Regions from separate parts of the Rhizobium sp. TAL182 genome, predicted to be linked through region 1. Evidence: riboswitches for the same ligand, from Rfam matches in the RefSeq annotation. Region 1 holds a riboswitch; each other region holds the start of a gene.
What was found. A riboswitch is a leader RNA that binds a small molecule or an ion and turns the genes downstream of it on or off. The one in region 1 is predicted to bind thiamine pyrophosphate.
Positions count from the first base shown of each region.

Region 2: it holds a riboswitch for thiamine pyrophosphate, as region 1 does, so the genes downstream of both, thiC (phosphomethylpyrimidine synthase ThiC) here and Tal182_RS20895 (ABC transporter permease) in region 1, are expected to answer to the same signal.
Region 3: it holds a riboswitch for thiamine pyrophosphate, as region 1 does, so the genes downstream of both, thiM (hydroxyethylthiazole kinase) here and Tal182_RS20895 (ABC transporter permease) in region 1, are expected to answer to the same signal.

Region 1 covers NZ_CP021024.1:4,201,278-4,207,851, reverse strand. Annotated here, with positions in the region: gene Tal182_RS20920 (hypothetical protein) at 9-302, opposite strand; gene Tal182_RS20915 (sugar transferase) at 349-1,086, opposite strand; partial or broken gene Tal182_RS20910 (acyltransferase) at 1,254-2,473, opposite strand; gene Tal182_RS20905 (ABC transporter substrate-binding protein) at 2,563-3,573, opposite strand; gene Tal182_RS20900 (ABC transporter ATP-binding protein) at 3,641-4,453, opposite strand; gene Tal182_RS20895 (ABC transporter permease) at 4,450-5,256, opposite strand; TPP riboswitch at 5,417-5,530, opposite strand; gene soxR (redox-sensitive transcriptional activator SoxR) at 5,863-6,333, shown strand; gene Tal182_RS20885 (SDR family oxidoreductase) at 6,457-6,574, shown strand, end outside.
Region 2 covers NZ_CP021025.1:85,346-91,919, forward strand. Annotated here, with positions in the region: gene thiC (phosphomethylpyrimidine synthase ThiC) at 1-1,606, opposite strand, end outside; TPP riboswitch at 1,701-1,832, opposite strand; gene Tal182_RS22625 (acyltransferase) at 1,938-2,999, opposite strand; gene Tal182_RS22630 (DNA repair exonuclease) at 3,498-4,766, shown strand; gene Tal182_RS22635 (AAA family ATPase) at 4,766-6,574, shown strand, end outside.
Region 3 covers NZ_CP021028.1:375,529-382,102, forward strand. Annotated here, with positions in the region: gene Tal182_RS28415 (hypothetical protein) at 1-72, opposite strand, end outside; gene Tal182_RS28420 (ATP-binding cassette domain-containing protein) at 142-1,041, opposite strand; partial or broken gene Tal182_RS32580 (ABC transporter ATP-binding protein) at 1,038-1,271, opposite strand; partial or broken gene Tal182_RS32585 (glycoside hydrolase family 3 protein) at 1,269-1,484, opposite strand; gene Tal182_RS28430 (GNAT family N-acetyltransferase) at 1,509-1,988, opposite strand; gene thiD (bifunctional hydroxymethylpyrimidine kinase/phosphomethylpyrimidine kinase) at 2,203-3,036, opposite strand; gene thiE (thiamine phosphate synthase) at 3,033-3,668, opposite strand; gene thiM (hydroxyethylthiazole kinase) at 3,665-4,465, opposite strand; TPP riboswitch at 4,507-4,603, opposite strand; gene Tal182_RS28450 (DUF1349 domain-containing protein) at 4,699-5,283, opposite strand; gene Tal182_RS28455 (ABC transporter substrate-binding protein) at 5,512-6,574, shown strand, end outside.

The DNA.
Region 1 (6,574 bases):
CGACAGCATCAATGAAAGGCGGCCTCGAAGGCCGCTTTTTTGTTTTGCGGTCTTCGAGCGAAGGTCGAAGCGCCATCATCGAGAGCTTGAAAGAAAGAGTGGGCGTTCAAAGCCGCTTTTGCCCGGCTTATAACAGAGGCCACATTTGCAGCGCCGTCCGCCCCCAAGGCGCGCAAAAAGGCGCTGCGGCTCTTAATAAACCCATAGTGTTTTCTGATTTGGGTCGATGTGCTGAAGCACGTCGCGGTCTTCAGATTCGCCTCTCGCGCTCTAGCGCTTTGTTTTGTGCATACCGTTTTCATGGCCGCATATCTTTGCGCGCCATGCTTTGAACCGCGTAGACTCTCACTAGAAGCCGGTGCCGCCGCGCAGCTCGATGACCAGCGTCTTCAACAGAATTTTCAGGTCGAGCCGCAGGCTGAAATTCCTGACATAATAGATATCGCAGGCGATGCGGGCCCGGGCTTGCAACGGGCGCGCCGTCGGTCCGCGCCAGCCGCGTGTCTGCGCGAGGCCGGTGATGCCGGGGCGCATGATGTGGCGATGGTGGTAGTTCGGCACCAATTCTTCGTAGAGCCTGCCGGCCGCGCGCATGTTGATGGCATGACAGCGCGGACCGACCAGGGACATGTCGCCCCTGAGGACGTTTAGAAGCTGCGGCAGCTCATCAATGTTGGTCCTGCGGAGCAGAGCGCCGATGCCGGTCACCCGCCTGTCGCCCTTGACGGTTTGCTGGATGCCGCTGGGATCGCAAGCGTCGGTGTGCATCGAGCGGAACTTGAAGACGGTGATCTTCCGGCCGTTCAGGCCCCAACGGATCTGACGGAAGAATACGGGGCCGCCATCGTCGAGTTTGATGAAAAGAGCGATTGCCAGGAAAAGCGGCGCCAGCACGAGGAGAGCGCTGGCCGAGATGACGATGTCGATCAGCCGCTTTACGGCCAATCGCAGAGCCGCCTTCCCTTCGACACCGGAAAAGCTGTCCGGCTGGCGAATGTTGGAGTTCGCTACAACCAGGGTCCGGATTTTGTTCTGACGCTGAGACGAATCGAAGCGTGAACTTATCTTCGAAGTAAAAGCATTCATTACTCAAAGCCCAGAAGTTTAGATGCGATACTGAACAGCGGGGAGACAGATACATGCTTACGTATGGTTTGTCATCGTTATAAATAAGAAATCGGTAAGCATAAAGACGCCAAAAATGGGAGTATTTCGCGTTAACCCTAATGCCTCTAGTTGAGTGGTATTCGAAATTATACTTTTAAAGGAGTAGCCCGATCAGGCGGCGCGATGTCAGGCGGTTACCCAAGTCGATTGCCGGTCGTTCCAACAGATAATAACTGAGGCTTGCCACCAGAAAAACCAGCGCCGCCGTCAGTGTGCAAGATTGCAGCCAGCCGGTGACCACATTCTCCGAGGTGGCCCCGAACGAGCCGGGGGCGAGTCTCTGGATCAATGTCAGGATGATCTCCTGCCAGATGTAAATGCCGAAAGAGATCTTGGCGACGTAGCGGATAGGAGCGTTATCAAGCAGCCTGCCCAGACCCTGCGAATGGCTGAGTGAAATGAGCGCTGTTGCGACGGCCAGTGGGAAGACCGGAAATCCATAAGGGATGTCAAGCCAGCCGTAACCTTCGGCCGAGCCACCGGGGGATGTGAGGAGGCGGTAACCGGCAATCGCAAGGGCCAGGAGTGCCGCGGCATCGAACCAGGGGGAGCGTCTTGCGGGCAACATCACTTCGATGCCGGCGGCAAGCGCGCCGAGCGCGAAGACGGCAAAGAAGCCGATCGGATTATAGTTAGGCATCCATTCCTTCGCCCCGCCCTGCAGGCCATATGCCCAGCCACGACCGATATCGTCGAGCGCAAAGAGCCTCAGGATCACCAGATGGGCAAGAAGGACGACGGCACCGACGCCGAGCCAGGCGGCGCGGGCGAAGAACGGACGTCGCCGCAGCAGCGGCAAGCGAAACAGCAGGAAAAAGCCGACCGGCAGGAGCACATAGCTGGTCACCTCGAAGGGAATGGACCAGAGCGGCCCATCGGCTTCGACGGGAAAAAACGTGCGCCAATGCCACTGGCTCATGAACAGTAGTCCCGAGACGTAGCGGACGACGAGTTCCGGCGTCGGCGGCAGGGCAAGCAGCGTCAGGCTGAGGACGAAGCTGACGCTGGCGGCGAACCAGAAGCCCGGAGCGATGCGTGCCAACCTGCGGATGGCGTAGTGCCCAAGGTTCGGCATGGCGCCGCCGGCGTCGAGAGCGTGCCAGAAGGGGCGGGCAAGCAGAAAGCCGCTAAGCACGAAAAAGATGGCGACCCCGAAATTGCCGAAGCGGAGGACGTTTGCCGTCGCCGCCATTTCATCCGGAACTCTGCGCATATCCAGCCGGAGCGCGAGATGATGCGCGAGCACCAACAAGCAGGCCATCGCGCGCAGAAAGTCTGCTCCGACGAGTCTGTCCTGTGCTCGCATGTCGTTCCCCGCCCTGCCCGATTCGGCTTAAACCGCCCCAGGCTCAAAGCATTGCCGCGGAAAGCCGCTTCGGCAAGGCCCGGGCCGGATCAGCCGAGGAACTCGTTGGTGTAATAGGTGGAAAAGTCCGGCTTCTCTTTGAGCGCGACGCCATTCGCATCCACCAGGATCTCGTTCTCGATCAGGAAGCCGCCGATGGCATCGGCCTTTGCCGGGTCAAGCGTGCCGATCACGCCGGCCTCGGATCTCAGGAAATGGCCTTCGATCAACGCTTTCTGAGATGCTTTTACCAGTTCCGCGTTCATCAGCGCGCCGTTACTTCCTGATATCAGCAGGTCGCAGGCTTCGTCGGGATGGTCGATGGAGTAGACATAGCCTTGACGTGTGGCCTGGATGAAGGCGCGCGCGTGTTCTCGACTGGCCGAGAGATAGGCGTCGCTGGAAACGATGACCGTCGTCTGCTCGTCGGGAATGCCGTAATCGGAATAATGGAAGCGGCTGATCTTCCGATTCTCCAGCTCGGCGGCGATGCCCTCCCAGGTGTAGATCTCCAGCGTGAAGTCAATCGAGCCATTGTCCAGTGCCTCATAGGCGGAGGTGCCGAGGGTGACGGTCTTGACGTCGCCTTTGCCGCCGTCATTGCGGATCATCGCCGAGACCAGCGCGCTCTCCCAGGTGCCGCCGAAGCCGCCATAGGTCTTGCCGTCGAGATCTCTAGGGCTCTTGATGTCGTCGCGTCCGCCCTTGAAAATCAGGCGCGCGGTTTCCGTCTGGACGATGCCATAGACCATCTTCACGTCACCGCCGCCAGCCCGCTGCGTTAGGGCCTCGATCTCGCTGCTGATGCCGAAATCGGCGACCCCGTTCGACACCAGCGTGCCGGCGCTGGTGTCGGTAAAGGGTAGAATTTCGACATCGAGGCCGGCGGCCGCATAGAAGCCTTTCGCCTTGGCGACATAGATGCCGATATGGTTGGTGTTGGGCGTCCAGTCGAGCGCGATGCGAACCTTTGCGGGCGCCGGTTGGGCGAAGGCGGCGCGGCCGGCGAGGCTTGTTGCGATGGTGGCAAGGATCGTCTGGCGACGGGTGAGAAGCGGCATGGTGACCTCCTCAGGTCTTGAGAGCATGATGCCGAAAAGTGTGAGCGTTTTCGGACGACATCATGCCCTAACTCTTTAAATTGGAACAGGATTCAGATTTCAGGCCGACCGGCCTAAAATCATCCTGTTCCAGCGGATGAAGCAGGGTTTGCAGGATTTCAGTCTCGATTGCCTGAGCTGCGGGTGAACCGAGATCGGCGATGCTTCTCGGGCTGGGCAGGGGGACACGGAATTCGCGGATGATGCGGGCCGGGCGGGCAGACAGCACGTAGATCCGATCGGAGAGGAAAACGGCCTCGCGGACATCGTGCGTGATTAGCAGCGCCGTCCAGCGATGTTCGGTCCACATGCCCTGCAGCCACTCCTGGATCTGTGTGCGGGTCAGCGCATCGAGCGCGCCGAAGGGCTCGTCGAGCAGCAGCATGTCCTGCTTCTGGATGACGGTGCGCAGCAGTGCCGCACGCTGGCGCATGCCGCCGGAAAGAGAAGAGGGGTAGTGATGCTCGAAGCCGGCAAGGCCGAACCGCTCGAAGAGGGGCGCGACAGCGGCGCGGGCCGCCCGACGAGTCATGCCTTTCACTTCAAGGCCGAGCGCGGCATTATCGATGATTCGGCGCCACGGCATCAGCGCATCGCGTTGCGGCATGAAGGCAAAGGAATGCGGCGTCTGTTCCAGCGCTGCACCGTTGAAAAGCATGGCGCCGGAATCAGGCCGCAGCGCCTGTGTCAGCAGTCTCAGCACAGTCGATTTTCCGGAGCCGGATGGGCCGACGATCGAAACGAACTCGCCGTTTGCGACGGTGAGTGAAATGTCGCTCAGAACCTTCATGCCGTCGAAGGATTTCGAGATGTTGCGCAGCTCAAGCATCTGACCGGTCATCGGCGCCGCTCCTGGGATGGCTGCCAGGGCATGACGAAACGCTGGATAACCAGCGTCAGCGCGAAGAGGCAGAGCGTCAAGAGAGCGCTGATGATCACGGCGGCGAGCACGAGATCGGGACGGAAATTGTTCTTGGCGTTGAGGATATAGATGCCGAGGCCGCTTGCAGCGCCGGCATATTCGGCAAAGATCGCGCCGACGACGGCATAGGTGATCGAGATCCTGAGACCCGCGAAGAAAAAGGGCAAAGAGGAGGGAAGGCGCGCCAGGCGGAAAATGCGCCAGCGGCTCGCCTTCATCGAGTTCAGCAATTCGGCAATATCGCGGTCGGTTGCCTCATAACCCTGAAGCAGGGCAACGAGCAGCGGGAAAAAGGTGACGAGGGCCACCAGCAATATCTTCGGCAAAAGGCCGAAACCGAACCAGAGAACGACGAGGGGTGCAATCGCCACCAGCGGCAAAGTCTGACTGGCAATGAAGATCGGCAGCAGTGCCCGGCGCATGAAGGGCATGAAATCCATCAGGATCGAAGAGGCGAAGGCGAAGGCGAGCGACAGAGCGAAACCGCCGAGTGTGGCGCCGAGCGTCGGCCAGGTGTTTGATATCAGCCCCTCTCGGTTCAGCCAGCCCTGGACAAGGATACGCGAAGGCGCCGGCAGAATGGACGGTTTGATGCCGGAAAGATCGACATAGAGTTCCCATGCCGCCAGAAAGGCAAAGCCTGCGAGCAAGGCGGGCATTGCCCGGTACACGGCGAGACAGAGCGTCGCAAGACGCGAATCCGATGGGCGTGGCGATGTCATCGGCGCTCGATTTCAGGCTTTCGTCGGGCCGTTGGCGCAAACCTGTCGAGGGCATCGGTCTCGATGCGCAGCCTGCCGCAATTCGGGGCGATTGCCTTGACGGCATCGATAGGGATGCCGGCGGAATGGCCGGACGTCGGGTAGAGTGACACTTGCGCGCCGGAATGCATTTGGACCTCGCTCCGCTGGCATTACCCAGATCAGCTTAGAAGGGTCCGGAAGCTTGCGCCTCGCATCTCAGCCCCGGCGACACGGAGCTCCCCTGTTATTTCGGCGAAAACTATCATCGGGGTTTTCTTGCCGCAACCGCAAAATTGCAAAGCAGTCCGGCCGGTCGGGATGGGGCGCAAAAGAAAAAACACCCGGACAGAGGTCCTGTCCGGGTGTTTCCGAGGTTCCGTACCTGCCGGGAACGGAACCCGAGCGCTCGCCTCTCGGGGGCTATATCGGCTGGAGCGATCGATACGGGGGCGGACGAGCGCCGATGCCCTCGTTCCAGCTTTTATCGACCGGATGATCTCACTGCCGCTCCTTCCTGCGCCTCGCGCTTTACGGGCGGGGGAGCAGGGGTTATAAAACCTCAACTAATATTGAGGTCAATAGGCGATGAATAGGATTTCTGCAACGCCGCTCGGCAGGCTTCTGACGGTCGGTGAAGTGGCGCAACGCAGCGGTCTTGCCGTCTCGGCGCTGCATTTCTATGAGGTCAAGGGGCTGATCTCGAGTATCCGCACGCGCGGCAACCAGCGGCGCTACGGACGCGATGTGCTTCGCCGGCTCGGCATCATCAAGGTGGCGCAACGTGTCGGCATTCCGCTTTCGGAAATCCAGACGGCATTTGCCTCCCTGCCGCAGGGACGCACGCCGACGGTTGCCGACTGGCAGACGCTGTCGGCGCGCTGGAAGGATGAGCTCGACACGCGAATCAGACAGCTGAGCCTGCTGCGAGACCGTCTGACCGGCTGCATCGGCTGCGGCTGCCTGTCGATCGAAAGCTGTCCGTTGCGCAATCCCTTCGATCGGCTCGGCGAGGAAGGGCCGGGCCCGCGGCTGCTGGAGAGCGAAAACGAAGTGTGAGCTTTCGAGGAAGAGCGCTAGCCTCTCGCGGAAAGATGATGCCGCCTTTCTTTCGGCCGGCGCGCTCATATGTTAAGGGCGAATGGCGCAACAGGCGGCTTTGTCCGCGAGGAGGACGGCTTCGTGTTCCATCCGAGACTATTCGAGAATCGCAATGTCATCGTGACCGGCGCCGGGCGGGGCATCGGCCTCGAAGTGGCCCGGCAGTTCCTGGACTGCCGCGCGAAGGTGATCGTCCATA
Region 2 (6,574 bases), on a different replicon from region 1:
GGTCGAGGGAGAGGTTGAACTGATCCTCCCAACGGAATTCGAAGCGCGCCCGCGACAGCGCGTCGTCGCGGATGCGGGCGGCCGGATGGCCCTTGGCAAGATCGGCGGCATGGGCGGCGATCTTGTAGGTGATGACGCCGGTCTTGACATCGCTGCGGTCGGGCAGCCCCAGATGCTCCTTCGGCGTGACGTAGCAGAGCATCGCCGTGCCGAACCAGCCGATCATCGCGGCGCCGATGCCGGAGGTGATGTGATCATAGCCCGGCGCGATGTCGGTCGTCAGTGGACCGAGCGTATAGAAGGGAGCCTCGCCGCAGACCTTGAGCTGCTTGTCCATATTCTCTTTGATCTTGTGCATCGGCACATGGCCGGGGCCTTCGATCATCACCTGGCAATCCCTGGCCCAGGCAATCTTCGTCAGTTCGCCGAGGGTTTCGAGCTCGGCAAATTGCGCTGCGTCATTGGCATCCGCGATCGACCCCGGCCGCAAACCGTCGCCGAGCGAGAAGGAGACGTCATAGGCACGGCAGATGTCGCAGATTTCCTCGAAATGCTCGTAGAGGAAACTCTCCTTGTGGTGATGCAAACACCACTTGGCCATGATCGAGCCGCCGCGTGAGACGATGCCGGTGACGCGATTGACAGTGAGCGGAATATAGGCCAGCCGCACGCCGGCATGGATGGTGAAATAGTCGACGCCCTGCTCGGCCTGCTCGATCAGCGTATCCCGATAGACTTCCCAGGTCAGATCTTCGGCAATGCCGTTGACCTTCTCGAGCGCCTGGTAAAGCGGCACGGTTCCAATCGGAACCGGCGAGTTGCGAATGATCCATTCGCGGATGTTGTGAATGTTGCGACCGGTGGAAAGGTCCATGACTGTGTCGGCGCCCCAGCGGATCGCCCAGACCATCTTTTCCACCTCTTCCGCCATCGACGAGGTGACGGCCGAATTGCCGATATTGGCGTTGATCTTCACTAGGAAATTCCGGCCGATGATCATCGGTTCGGATTCGGGGTGGTTGATATTGGCCGGGATGATCGCCCTGCCCTCGGCGACTTCCCGGCGCACGAATTCGGGCGTCACGAAATCCGGAACATGCGCGCCGAAGCTCGCGCCGTCGCGGGCGAGCGCCTCCTTCGCGGCCTGCCGGCCGAGGTTTTCGCGGATCGCGATAAATTCCATTTCCGGGGTGATAATGCCGGCACGCGCATAGGCGAGTTGGGTGACGGCGCGGCCGGCCTTTGCCTTTAGCGGCGTGTTGCGAATGGGAAATTCCGGCGTCAGCCGTTCGCCCGTGGCAAAACCATTGTCTTCAGGCTTCACCACCCGGCCTTCATAAGTTTCGACGTCGCCGCGCGCCCTGACCCAGGCCTCGCGCAAACGCGGCAGACCGGCGTCGATGGAAACCACATGGGCCGGATCGGTATAGGGGCCGGAGGAATCATAGACCGTGACCGGCGGCTCGCCGGAGGTCGGGTGAAGGCTGATTTCGCGCATCGGCACGCGCAGATCCGGATAGAGCGTTCCGGGTTTGACGATCTTGGTCGAGGCCGGAAGCGGGCCGGTGGTGACGACGGGAGTAAGCTGGGGTGCAACAATATTCATGGATGAGGCTCCAAGGTTTGACGTTTGGAGACCCAGTTCCAGTGTTGGAATGATGGAAAGACGCTTTGCGCGACAAAGCGAGATTCGCCCAACAGCCGCCGCGTCCGCACCGTCCCTACGCCAGTATGAACTGGATCAGGTTCAACGGGTCACTGCGCCACAACAGGCAAAGCCATATTGTTCAGCAGAATCTCAGCCCCTTGCCGGGACACCCCTGGTGAATGTTCGGCATCAAAGACCGGAGCGGCCTTCGTGTCAAGCCACGACCCGATGCGTTTCCATCGCCCAATCCCTAGCACGGGGGTTGCCGCCGTCGCAAAAAACGACGCCGTCAAGCTGGTCTGAGCAGCTTGCGGCCTAAATAGACGCGCACGGGTGTATCGAAGCGAGTGTACAAGAGATGCGCAACAGCTATGGCAGTCAGGAGTGCGAGGCCGGCGGTGATCGGCCGTGGGATCACCTCGCCGGTGGAGATTTGGAGCTGAGCGCCGAGTTGCATTATTGGCTGATGGACGATGTAGAGAGGATAAGATATCTGGCCAAGATATGCGGCGAATGGCCGTTTCTCATGGGAGGAAACCGCTACGGCCAGCACGAGCACGATCGGAAATATGATAGCGATGCAGACGAAGTCGAAGATGTCTCTGGCGACGGCAAAGGGGCAAAACAGAACCGCGATCAGGAGGAAAAGCGGGACCTGAGGCGGTACCGCCCTGATACGGTTGCTTATATCCCAGCGGAAGATCAGCACACCGGCAAGGAACGAAAAGCCGACCCTGACCAATCCCTCGAAGAACGTTCGCCAGCTGCCAAATCCGACCGGTCCGACGGTACCCTCGATCGAGACGACGGCGAAAAGCGCTGCGGCCAATAGGGCGAGAGCCGCTATCTCATGCCAAAGACGAATTCTCCGTCGGGCGACTGAGCCGTAGGCCACGCCTGCGACTATTTCAAAACAGATAGACCAGAGGGGGTTGTTGATCGCGAACGCCTCTTGTCCCACCAAAAGTCCGAGCGGCAAAAGAAGCAATGCGCCGAGTGCAAGAATCGAGACGTCAAGACCGGAAAGAATCGAGGCGTAGGTAAATTGCGCCGCGAGAACGCCTAAAGCGACACCGACCGCGATCATGGGATAAAGTCGTATTGTGCGTTTGAGGAGGAATGTCCTGTTTCGCAACATGCCCGACTTCAGCTTTGCGTCATATCCGTGTGCGAGAACGAAGCCACTGAGACAAAAGAAGAAATCCACCGCCAGATAGGCGTGAAAATGAAGGCCGAAGGCAAAAGCCTGGTTAGCATGTAGGAGAACCACTGACAGCGCCGCTATCCCCCGAAGCTCGTCCAGGAAGACAAAATGGTTCTTTACCTCGTTTTCCCAACTGGCCGGGCGCAAGGCGCCATTGGTATCAAGATCCGCGGTGCCACAGAATTCTGATCGGGTTAACTCGTCTGTGACAGCCAAGGGCTTTCACTCCCCTCATGTTTGCGTGCATTTTCCTGCCGGGAGTCAAAAACCGCTGCACATTCCGCGAAGATCGTCCGGCTCATTTTCTTCCGCAAGTTGCGACGATAGACATTCGGGTTGAAAATATTGCCACAGCGGAACCTAAAGTTTTATCGACAGGAAATTTGCCGCCGCGATACCGAAAGCAGCAATCATGAGCTTGCATTCGAAATACCTCATGCTGCGATTGCTGCCGTGCCTGCCCCGATCGAGCAGCATTGACTGTGGATGGGCCGGTTTCGCCGACCCATTTTACTCGCCAGGACGCCGCCGCCATGCTCTGAATGTTCGTGGCATATTCCGATGTTTTACTGCCGGGCGATAACGATCGTACGCTTATCTCCGGCGCCTGTTGGATCACTCTATCGCAACACCATTCTTGCATTCATGGCCTATCGTTTCGTCCACACCGCCGATCTCCACCTCGACTCTCCCCTGCGCTCTCTCGCGCTTCGCAACGCAGAGCTGGCCGACCTCGTGAGTGACGCCAGCCGGCAAGCGCTGGTCGCGATCGTCGATCTTTGCCTTGAAGAGCGGGTCGATGCGCTTGTCATCGCCGGTGATCTCTATGACGGCGAGCAGACGTCGATGAAGACGGCGCGCTTCCTGGCAGGCGAGCTCGAACGCCTGCACCGAGCGGGCATCTCAGTCTTCAAGATCCGGGGCAATCATGATGCGATGTCGAAGATCGCCAGGGAACTGGTGATGCCCGATACGGTGAAGATCTTCGGCGGCCATGCCGAGATCGTGGAGGCCACGAAGGGCAGCTTGTCGGTCGCGATCCACGGCCTGAGCTTTGCGAAACCGCAGGCCCCGGACCCGTTGCTGCCGAAATTCAAGCCGCCGGTAGCGGATGCCGTCAACATCGGCATCATGCATACGAGCCTGGCCGGATCGGCCGGACATGATGTCTATGCGCCCTGCAGCGTGCTCGACCTGCATACCTCGGGTTTCGATTACTGGGCGCTCGGGCATCTCCACCAGCGCAGCCATTATCCCGGCACGGCGACGGTCATCATGCCCGGCATGCCGCAGGGCCGCGACATCAATGAAGCGGGGGTCAAGACCGTGTCGCTGGTGACCGTGGCGGACAACCGGACCGTGACGGTCGAGGAGCGGCGCACCAGCATCGCGCAGTTCGAGCGCGTCAATGTCGACCTCACGGATGTCGATGATTGGCGTGAGGCGGCCACAGTGGTCGAGACGGCGCTGATGGCGCAGCGCGACCGCACGGCTTCGCCGCATCTTGTCGCACGCCTCAGGCTTTCCGGCCGCACGCCGCTCTCCTGGCAGCTGCGGCGCGATGTTGACCTCATGCAGGCGGAAGCCGAGCGGCGCAGCGACGTGATCGGCCGCACCTGGATCGAGAAGCTGGAACTCGCCTTCGAAGCGCCCTCGATCCCCGCAGACGCGCCCGCCGCCGATCCCGTCGTCGAACTCGGCGCGCTGATGCGGGACGAGGTCATCGCCCGCAGCGGGTTTCGCGACGATGTCAGGGAGATGGTCCGGGACCTGCTCGCCGACCTGCCGCCCGAGAGCCGGGCATTTGCCGGCCAGAACGAGGAGGGTTTTGAACGCTTCATCAACAGCCTTCTCGCCGATGGCGCCGAGGACATCGCTGCCCGAATGAAGGCGGTGGATCGGGGAGAGAGCTGATGCGCCTGCGCCGCCTCGACCTCACCCGTTATGGCAAGTTCACCGATCACTCCATCGATTTCGGCACGGCCCGTCAAGGTTCGCCGGACTTGCACATCGTTTATGGCCTGAACGAAGCGGGCAAATCGACCACCTTCGCCGCCTATCTTGATCTGCTCTACGGCATTGGTGAGCGCAGCACCTATAATTTCCTGCATCCCTACAATACGATGAAGGTCGGTGCGCGGCTGGAATTTGGTGGCTCGGAATACGAGCTGGCGCGGCTCAAGCTGCGGACCGGCAGCCTTGTCGACGATCGGGGACAAGCTGTGAACGAGGCGCTCCTGGCCGGCGCGCTTGGCGGCGTCGGTCGCGAGGCCTATCGCACCATGTTCTCGCTCGATGATCAGTCGCTCAAGGAAGGCGGCAACGCCATCATACAAAGCAAGGGCGAACTCGGCGAATTGCTGTTCTCGGCCAGCTCGGGTCTGGCAGGGCTCAGCCGTTCGCTGGTGACCGCGGCCGACGAAGCCAACGCGATCTATAAGAAGCGGTCGTCGAGCACCAGGCTGGCGGAACTCAAGCGCTCGCTCGAAGCGCTCAAGGCCGAGCGCAATGCCATCGACACGCTGGCCTCGGCCTATGCGGGCCTGAAATCGACCCATGAGCAGGCCGAGCGCGCCTATAGCACGACCACACGGGAACTGGCCGAGACCAAGTCGCGGCATCAGGAGCTGACGCGCCTTCTCGGCGCCTTGCCTGCGGCGCTGGAGCTCCGGCGGCTGATCGCAGATACAGCCGGCATGGCCGATCTGCCGCGGCCGCCCTCCGAATGGTATGCGCTCCTGCCGCAGCTTTCCCGCGACGAGACGCGGCTGCAGGCGCTTGTCGAGGCCGCCGACCGCACGCTCCGCCAGCTTGCCGATCAGATCGAGGCGATCACCATCGACGAAAAGGGGCTGGCAGTCGCTGCGCATATGGACCTGCTGGATCAGGGGCGGGCGCGCTGTCTCGCGGCGGAGAGCGATCTGCCGAAACGCCGGTTAGCGCTCGCCGAACAGGAAGGCATGTTGGTTCGGTTGTTGGCCGATCTCGAACAGCCCGGCCACACGGCGCCCGAGGCACTGCTGCTGCCCGCTTCGCTGATCGGCGTCGTCCGCGATCTCATCGAACGGCGCTCCGGCGTCGAGGCCAAACTGGCCGCGGCGGGCCGCGAACTGGTGCGAGCACAAGAGAATCTCGAAAGATCGAACCAGGAAGGCGGCTCGCAAGATGCGGCCGGCCACCTCGATCCCACGCGTCTCGGCCGCATCGAGATCGCCCTGAACCTGCTGACGGGGTCTGATCTCTCGATGCGGCTGACCATGGAGGAACGCACACTTGTCCAGGCGAAGCGAATACAGGAGAAGCAATTCGCACAGCTTGCACCTTGGACCGGTGATGCCGTCGCCCTAGAACGCACGGCTGCGGCGGAGCCACGGCAGATCGAGGTCTGGCGCGGCCAGGCGACCTCTATCGACAAGCGGATCGAGGATCATCAGGCACGGCTGCGGGATCTCGGTACGGAACAGGCGCTGACCAAAGCCCGGATCGTGGCCATCGCCACTGACGGTTCGATAGACGATGGCCAAGCCGCGCGGCTACGCGATGAACGCGATGCCGCCTGGCAGGTGCATCTCGCCAATCTGAATGCCGCCACAGCTCAGACATTCGAGGAGCGGATGCGACAAGACGACATGTTGTCCGCCGGCCGGCTGTCCCGCGCTCAGGAACTGGCCGAACTGCGCCAACTCCGCCAGACGGAAGCGGCAACGACAGCGGCGATCGAA
Region 3 (6,574 bases), on a different replicon from region 1:
GCGCTGCTTCAGGCGCAACTCGCCGCCTTCGCCGGGGATGGTCGCGGAATCGAGTTGGACCCAGGGCAGCATGATGGTTTCGCCTCACAAGAAAGAGCCGTCCCCTAGCACAGGCAGAGAGGCGAAACCAGCAAACCGGCGTCAGACCATTCGCATGAAATGCTCCGGCTCCGCTTCGACGATATCGTCCCGCGGCGCGGCCGACCGTCGGCGGATATCGTCGACCTCATCGGGCCTCAGACGTGCCTTCGGATCCTCGAAACGGACGTCGGGATCCGGCACAGCCGAGAGCAGCAGCCTGGTATAGGGATGCAGCGGATTGTCGATCACCCGAGCGGTGCTGCCCCATTCGACGATCTGGCCGGCATACATCACGGCGATGTCCTCGGCGACATAACGGGCGGTGGCGATATCATGAGTGATGTAGAGCAGGCCGAGATTCATCTCCTGCTTCATCTCGTTCAACAGGTTGAGCACCCCGAGGCGGACCGAAACATCGAGCATCGAGGTCGGCTCGTCGGCGACGATCACCTCCGGTTTGACGGCAAGGGCGCGGGCGATGTTGACGCGCTGGCGCTGGCCGCCGGAGAGTTCATGCGGATATTTCGGCGCGACGAGGTCGGGATCGAGCCTGACGCGTTGCAGCAGTTCGCGGATGGTCACGTCGATTTCGTGCCCCGCAATCTCCGGGCGATGCAGCTTCAGCGGGCGCCTCAGATGGTGGGCGATGGTGTGGGCGGGGTTCAGCGAGGCGAAGGGATCCTGAAAGATCATCTGCACCGAGCGGCGGTAACGGGCGATTTCAGCGGAATTCGCCGTCTCGACCGGCCAGCCCTTGTAGAGAATGCGGCCCGATGTCGGCAGGTATTCGCGCATCGCCATACGGGCGCAGGTGGTCTTGCCGCTGCCGGATTCGCCGACCAGCGCCAGCGCTCGGCCAGCGTGCAGCGAAAAGGAGATCGAGCGGGCGGCATGAACGGCGGACGCGCCATGACCGAAGGTCTTCGTCACCGTGTCGAGTGCGAGAATGGCATCAGTCACAGCAGCACGCCTCCATGCAGCGAGGGGAAGGAGGCCCAGAGCTTCTTCGTATAATTGTGCCGCGGCGTCCGGTAGATCGCTTCGGCGGTATTTTGCTCCACCAGCCTGCCGGACAGCATGATGCCGATGCGGTCGCAGAACTGCACCATCAGGCCGAGATCATGGGTGATGAACAGCACGGAGAAGCCGAAGCGACGGCGCAATTCGTTGATGCGCTGCAGGATCTCGCGCCCGCCCTCCTGGTCGGTGAAGACGGGGGCGTCGTCGCGGCCGACGGCTTCGCGAAAGCGCTCGATCAGCCGTTTCGTCTGCTCCGGCTCGCGCTGATTGCGCCGGCCGACGAAGAGGCCGAGCGGATTGGTCTCACGAAACAACGCAAATTCGTCATCCGAAAGTATGGGATTGGGAAGGCCGACAAAAAGGGCGAGCGGGGTCGAGGACAAGTCTAGTGCTCCGGTATCAGATGGTCATCTCGGCATGCTTCTCAGCATGCCTTCGTAAATGCCCCTGTCGGGGGCGGGGATGGTGATGGCGCCTGCGGTTCGGCCGTAAAAATCGACGGGGCCGGCATCGCCGATAAAGGCATAGGCATGGCCGAGCGTCTTCATCGTCTGAAGGCAGGCGGAAAATAAAGCGAGGCCGACGCCCTTGCCGCGCACTTGCGGGTCAACGCCGGTCGGCCCGAAGAAGCCGCGCGCCGTCGTGTCGTAGCAGGCAAAGCCGAGCAGCTCACGGTCTTCGATGGCGATCAGGCAGGCGACGGGCTGGCGGGAGAAAGCGACCGAGACCTCGCTTGCCCAGTTCTCGCTGAACCGTTCGCGAACCCAGGTGACGACAAGATGCAGTTCCGGGGGGAGGGCCGGGCGGATGGAGGCGCCGACATGATCGGCTCTCTGTTTCAGCTCGGCGAGCTGCGTGGAGTAAAGGCTCACAAGCAGGTCCGGCACCCGACATTCCTCCTATTATTCCGTTGTTACGGAACATATACCCCTCTTATGTCATAGACTTGGCCATCTCGCCGGGCTTGTCAACAGGGTTTTTCAATCTGAGCCAGTGATTCAGCCGCCCTGGCTGCGCTCTCAACGCAGGGTCGCTGGTACAGGCGAAAACGGCCCGGGGAGACCGGGCCGTTCGATAGGAGATGTTCTTCGATTTGAGCGCCTATGCGCCGTCTTTCCAGAGCGCATGAAAATGCTGCACCGGACCGTGGCCGGAGCCCACGCTGAGGCTGCCGGCGGCGGCGACCGCGCCGGCAAGATAATCCTTGGCGGTGGTGACCGCCTGCCGCGCCGAAGCGCCCTTGGCAAGCTCGGCCGCCAGCGCGCTGGAGAGTGTGCAGCCGGTGCCGTGGGTGTTCTTCGTCGGCACCCGCTGGGCTTCGAACCAATGCAGCCCGTCGGCGGCGGCGAGCACGTCGGGGCTGTCGTCGCTGTCGAGATGACCGCCTTTGACCAGCACGGCGGCCGGGCCGAGGGCGCGCAGCCGTTCGGCCTGCGCTGCCATCTCTACCCGGTTCGTCGCGACCGGCTGGTGCAGCAGCGCGGCGGCCTCCGGCAGGTTCGGGGTCAGCATCGTGGCGAGCGGCAGCAGCCGCAGCGTCAGCACGTCGACCGCTTCGGGCGCGAGCAGGGCGGCACCGCCTTTGGCAATCATCACCGGATCGAGGACGACGGGAATGCTGCGTCCTTTGGCGGTTGCTGCGGCCAGAGCTGCGGAAAGGGCGGCGGCGACGGCTTCGGCGATGCCGGCATTGGCAATCATGCCGATCTTGACGGCATCGACGCGCACATCGGCAAAGACGGCATCGATCTGGTCGGCAACGAATTGCGGCGGCACCAGATGCACGCCGGTGACCCCTTGGGTGTTCTGCGCCGTCAGCGCGGTCAGCACCGCCATGCCGTAGACGCCGCGGGCCGAAAAAGCCTTGAGGTCGGCCTGGATGCCGGCGCCGCCTGATGGGTCGGAGCCGGCAATGGAGAGGACGTTGCGGATCATGCCGGGACCTTTCGGATTTCTGCGGCGATGCGGCGTGTGGCGGCTTCCGGGTCCGGCGTGCCGCAGACGGCGGAGACGACGGCAAGCCCCTTGGCGCCGGCGGCAAACACGTCGGCCACATGCTCCGCTGTCAACCCGCCGATGGCGACGGACGGCACCGGCGAGACCTGCACCAGCCTGGCAAGACCGTCAAAGCCGATCGGCTGCTTGTGGTCGGCCTTGGTCGGCGTCGCAAAGACCGGGCCGACGCCGGTATAATCGACGAGATCGCGATCGACGGCAGCCGCGAGCGCTTCGGTCTCGACCGAGAGGCCGAGGATCATGTCGGGGCCGATCATCCCCCGCGCGGTGCGCGCATCCATGTCTTCCTGGCCGATATGCAGGCCATCGGCGCCGATGGCGATCGCCGCCTCGACGGCGTCGTTGACGATGAGGTGGGCGCCGGTGCCGCCGAGCGCCTGTTTCAAGGCGCGGCCGGTCTCGATCATGCGTGCTATCCCCGCCTGTTTGTCGCGCAGCTGCACCATCGTCGCGCCGCCGGCAACGGCAAGGCGGGCGGTCTCGACCATGCCGATCCGGGCGCAGAGATCCGGATCGAGGACGAGGTAGAGCGAAAGGTCGAAAGCCTTCATGCGATCGATACCCTGGCTCTCGCATCCAGCGCTTCGCCGTCGAGCGCGGCCAGCGCATCGAGGAAGCGCCAGGCGAAGGAGCCGGGGCCGGCCGCCCCGAGCGCGGCATCTTCGCCGGCGACGGCAAAGGTTGCGAGCGCTGCGACGGTGGCGCCGAACAGATCCTCGGGCGCGGTGGCGGCGAAAGCTCCGACCAGGCAGGTGAGCGAGCAGCCGAGTGCGGTGACCTGCGGCATCAGCACTGATCCGCCCTTGATGCGCACCGCCCTCGCGCCATCGGTCACGAAATCGACGGCGCCGGTGACGGCGACGATTGCCTGCTGCCGCTCCGCGAGCCGACTGGCCGAATCCTCCGCCTGCTCGACCGGATCGCGGCTGTCGACGCCCTGGCCGCGGCTCTCCCCGCCGGCAAGCGCGATGATCTCGGAGGCATTGCCGCGGATGATCGTGGGCTTCAGCACCAGCAGATCGGCGACCGCTTGGCGGCGAAAGCCCGTCGCATAATGCGCCACCGGATCGAGCACCCAGGGTTTGCCGGCTGCGGCCGCGGCCTTCGCCGCCGCCTGCATGCCGTCGAGCCATTGGGTCGACAGCGTGCCGATGTTGACGGTCAGCGCGCTCGCGATGCCGGCGAATTCGCCGGCTTCCTCAGCCGCATGCACCATGGCGGGCGAAGCGCCGGATGCCAGCAGGACATTGGCCGCGATGTTCATGGCGACATAATTGGTGATGCAGTGGACGAGCGGCGGCTTTTCGCGCATCGCCTCCAGCATGGCTGAGGTGGTCTTGCTCTGCATAGCGCCCCTTTCAGGCGGGGCAGGCGCGGGGCGGCGTCTACGGCGATCCCCGAGCGACTCCCTCCGCCGGCATTATCCGGTTCAGGTTCGAAGGGTTCTTCTCAGCCCGTCTGTCGACGAACGCCCCTGTCTCTCATCGCGCTCTTTTTCGCAGAGAACCACGCGGCTGTCATCCCGAAAATGACGTTTCGCCTGCCTTCCGACAAAGCTGGTTGAAGGGATCACAGCGTTCCTCAACTTAAATCATGCAGATCCGTCGTAATCGCTGCCCCGATCGAAAACTCCGAAAACTGCACTGTCAATCCGCTGCGTTCCGGCGTGCAGGCGGTCGGCCCGACCTCGTATCTGTCGGCAATCGGGAGGGGCGCTAACCGCAGCAGCGGCCAGCGGCTGCCGTCGCTGGAGGCCTGAATGCGTAGCGCGCCGGCTGCGACGGTAACGCGGATGTGGAAATCCTCAAGTTCCTTGAAGGGCTGCGAAACGGACCAGTCGGACTTGCCGTCGGTGACGACGGTGCTGAGGAAGGCTTCGCCGTCGGTGAATTCGACGCCCGTCTTGACCCAGCGTTTTTCGTCGAGGCGCACCATCAGGCCGGCCTGGTCGTAGAGGGTGCGGAACTCGCCTTGCACGCGGATCTGGGCGGTGAAGCTATCGGCGGTGGGGAAGGCGAGGAAGTGGCCGCTGTCGCGGGTGAAGCCGTAATAGGTCTCCCGCCAGAAATCGGTCTTCTCGCCTGTCGTCAGCGTCAGACCGGTTGCGTCGGCGTGCCAGCTTGTCGGTTCGTTCAGCCATTTTCCGTTGTTGAAATCGATGTCCATTCCATCCTCGCTTTATTGAAGCCGCGGGCGCTGCCGATTCTTAGCGCCCCCATAATGCGCGAGCTTCGCGAAGGCGGCCAGCCGCACCCGCGGTTCGGCGGTGTTGGCCGTCGCGACCCTCGTCTCACGACATAATCCGTGGGCTTCCGCTTGACACGATTACTTCATCTCTTATTCTGTTACAAAAAGATGAATTACATAATTGTGGAACTTAACGGGAGCCCTCATATGAAAACGCTTGTCGCATTCCTGCTCGGCACCGCGCTCGTCGCTCTGCCTTCGACCCTGTTTGCCCAGGAAAAGGGCGGCGTCATCAATGTCGCGACGATCGGCGAGCCGCCGACGCTCGATCCGATGTCGTCGACGGCCGATCTCGTCGGCATCGTCACCCAGCATATTTTCGAAACGCTCTACACCTTCGACAAGAGCTGGAACGTCACGCCGCTTCTGGCCGAAAGCCTGCCCGAGATTAGCGCCGACGGCAAAACCTATACGATCAAGCTCCGGACCGGCATCAAGTTCCACGACAATAGCGATATGACCTCGGATGATGTCGTCGCCTCGCTGAACCGCTGGATGAAGATCGCCTCGCGCGGCAAGCAGGTGGCCGGATTCATCGACAAGATCGCTGCCGCCGATCCCGCGACCGTGACCATCACGCTGAAGCAACCCTATGCGCCGCTGACCTCGCTGCTCGCCTTCAACAATTCGGCGGCGATCATCATCCCGTCGGAAAAGCAGGACGAACCGATGAAGGAGTTCATCGGCACCGGCCCCTATATGCTGAAGGAGCGCAAGGCCGATCAATATATCCAGCTCGTTCGCTTCGACGGATACAAGTCGCGCGAAGGCGACAGCAATGGTTATGGCGGCGCCCGCCATCAATATCTCGACGAAATCCGCTTCGTGCCGGTGCCGGATCCGAACACCCGCGTCGAGGCCGCCGTTTCCGGCCAGTATGATTATGTCGATTCGATCCCGGTCGAATCCTACGACAAGCTGAAGGGCTCGACGGCCTCGCAGCCGGTCATGCTGAAGCCCTTCGGCTATCCTGTTTTCGTCTTCAACACGAAGGAAGGTGTCGCCGGGAATGTCGAGGTTCGCAAGGCGATCCGCCAGGCGCTCAGCATGGAAGACATGCTGGCCGCCGCTTTCGGCAGCAAGGATTTTTATGCACTCGACGGCGCCATCTACCCCAAGAGCTTTGCCTGGTCGACGGATGCCGGCGTCGAGGGCGCCTATAATGTCGCCGATCCGGAAGGGGCGGCGGCTGCCGCCAAGAAAGCGGGTT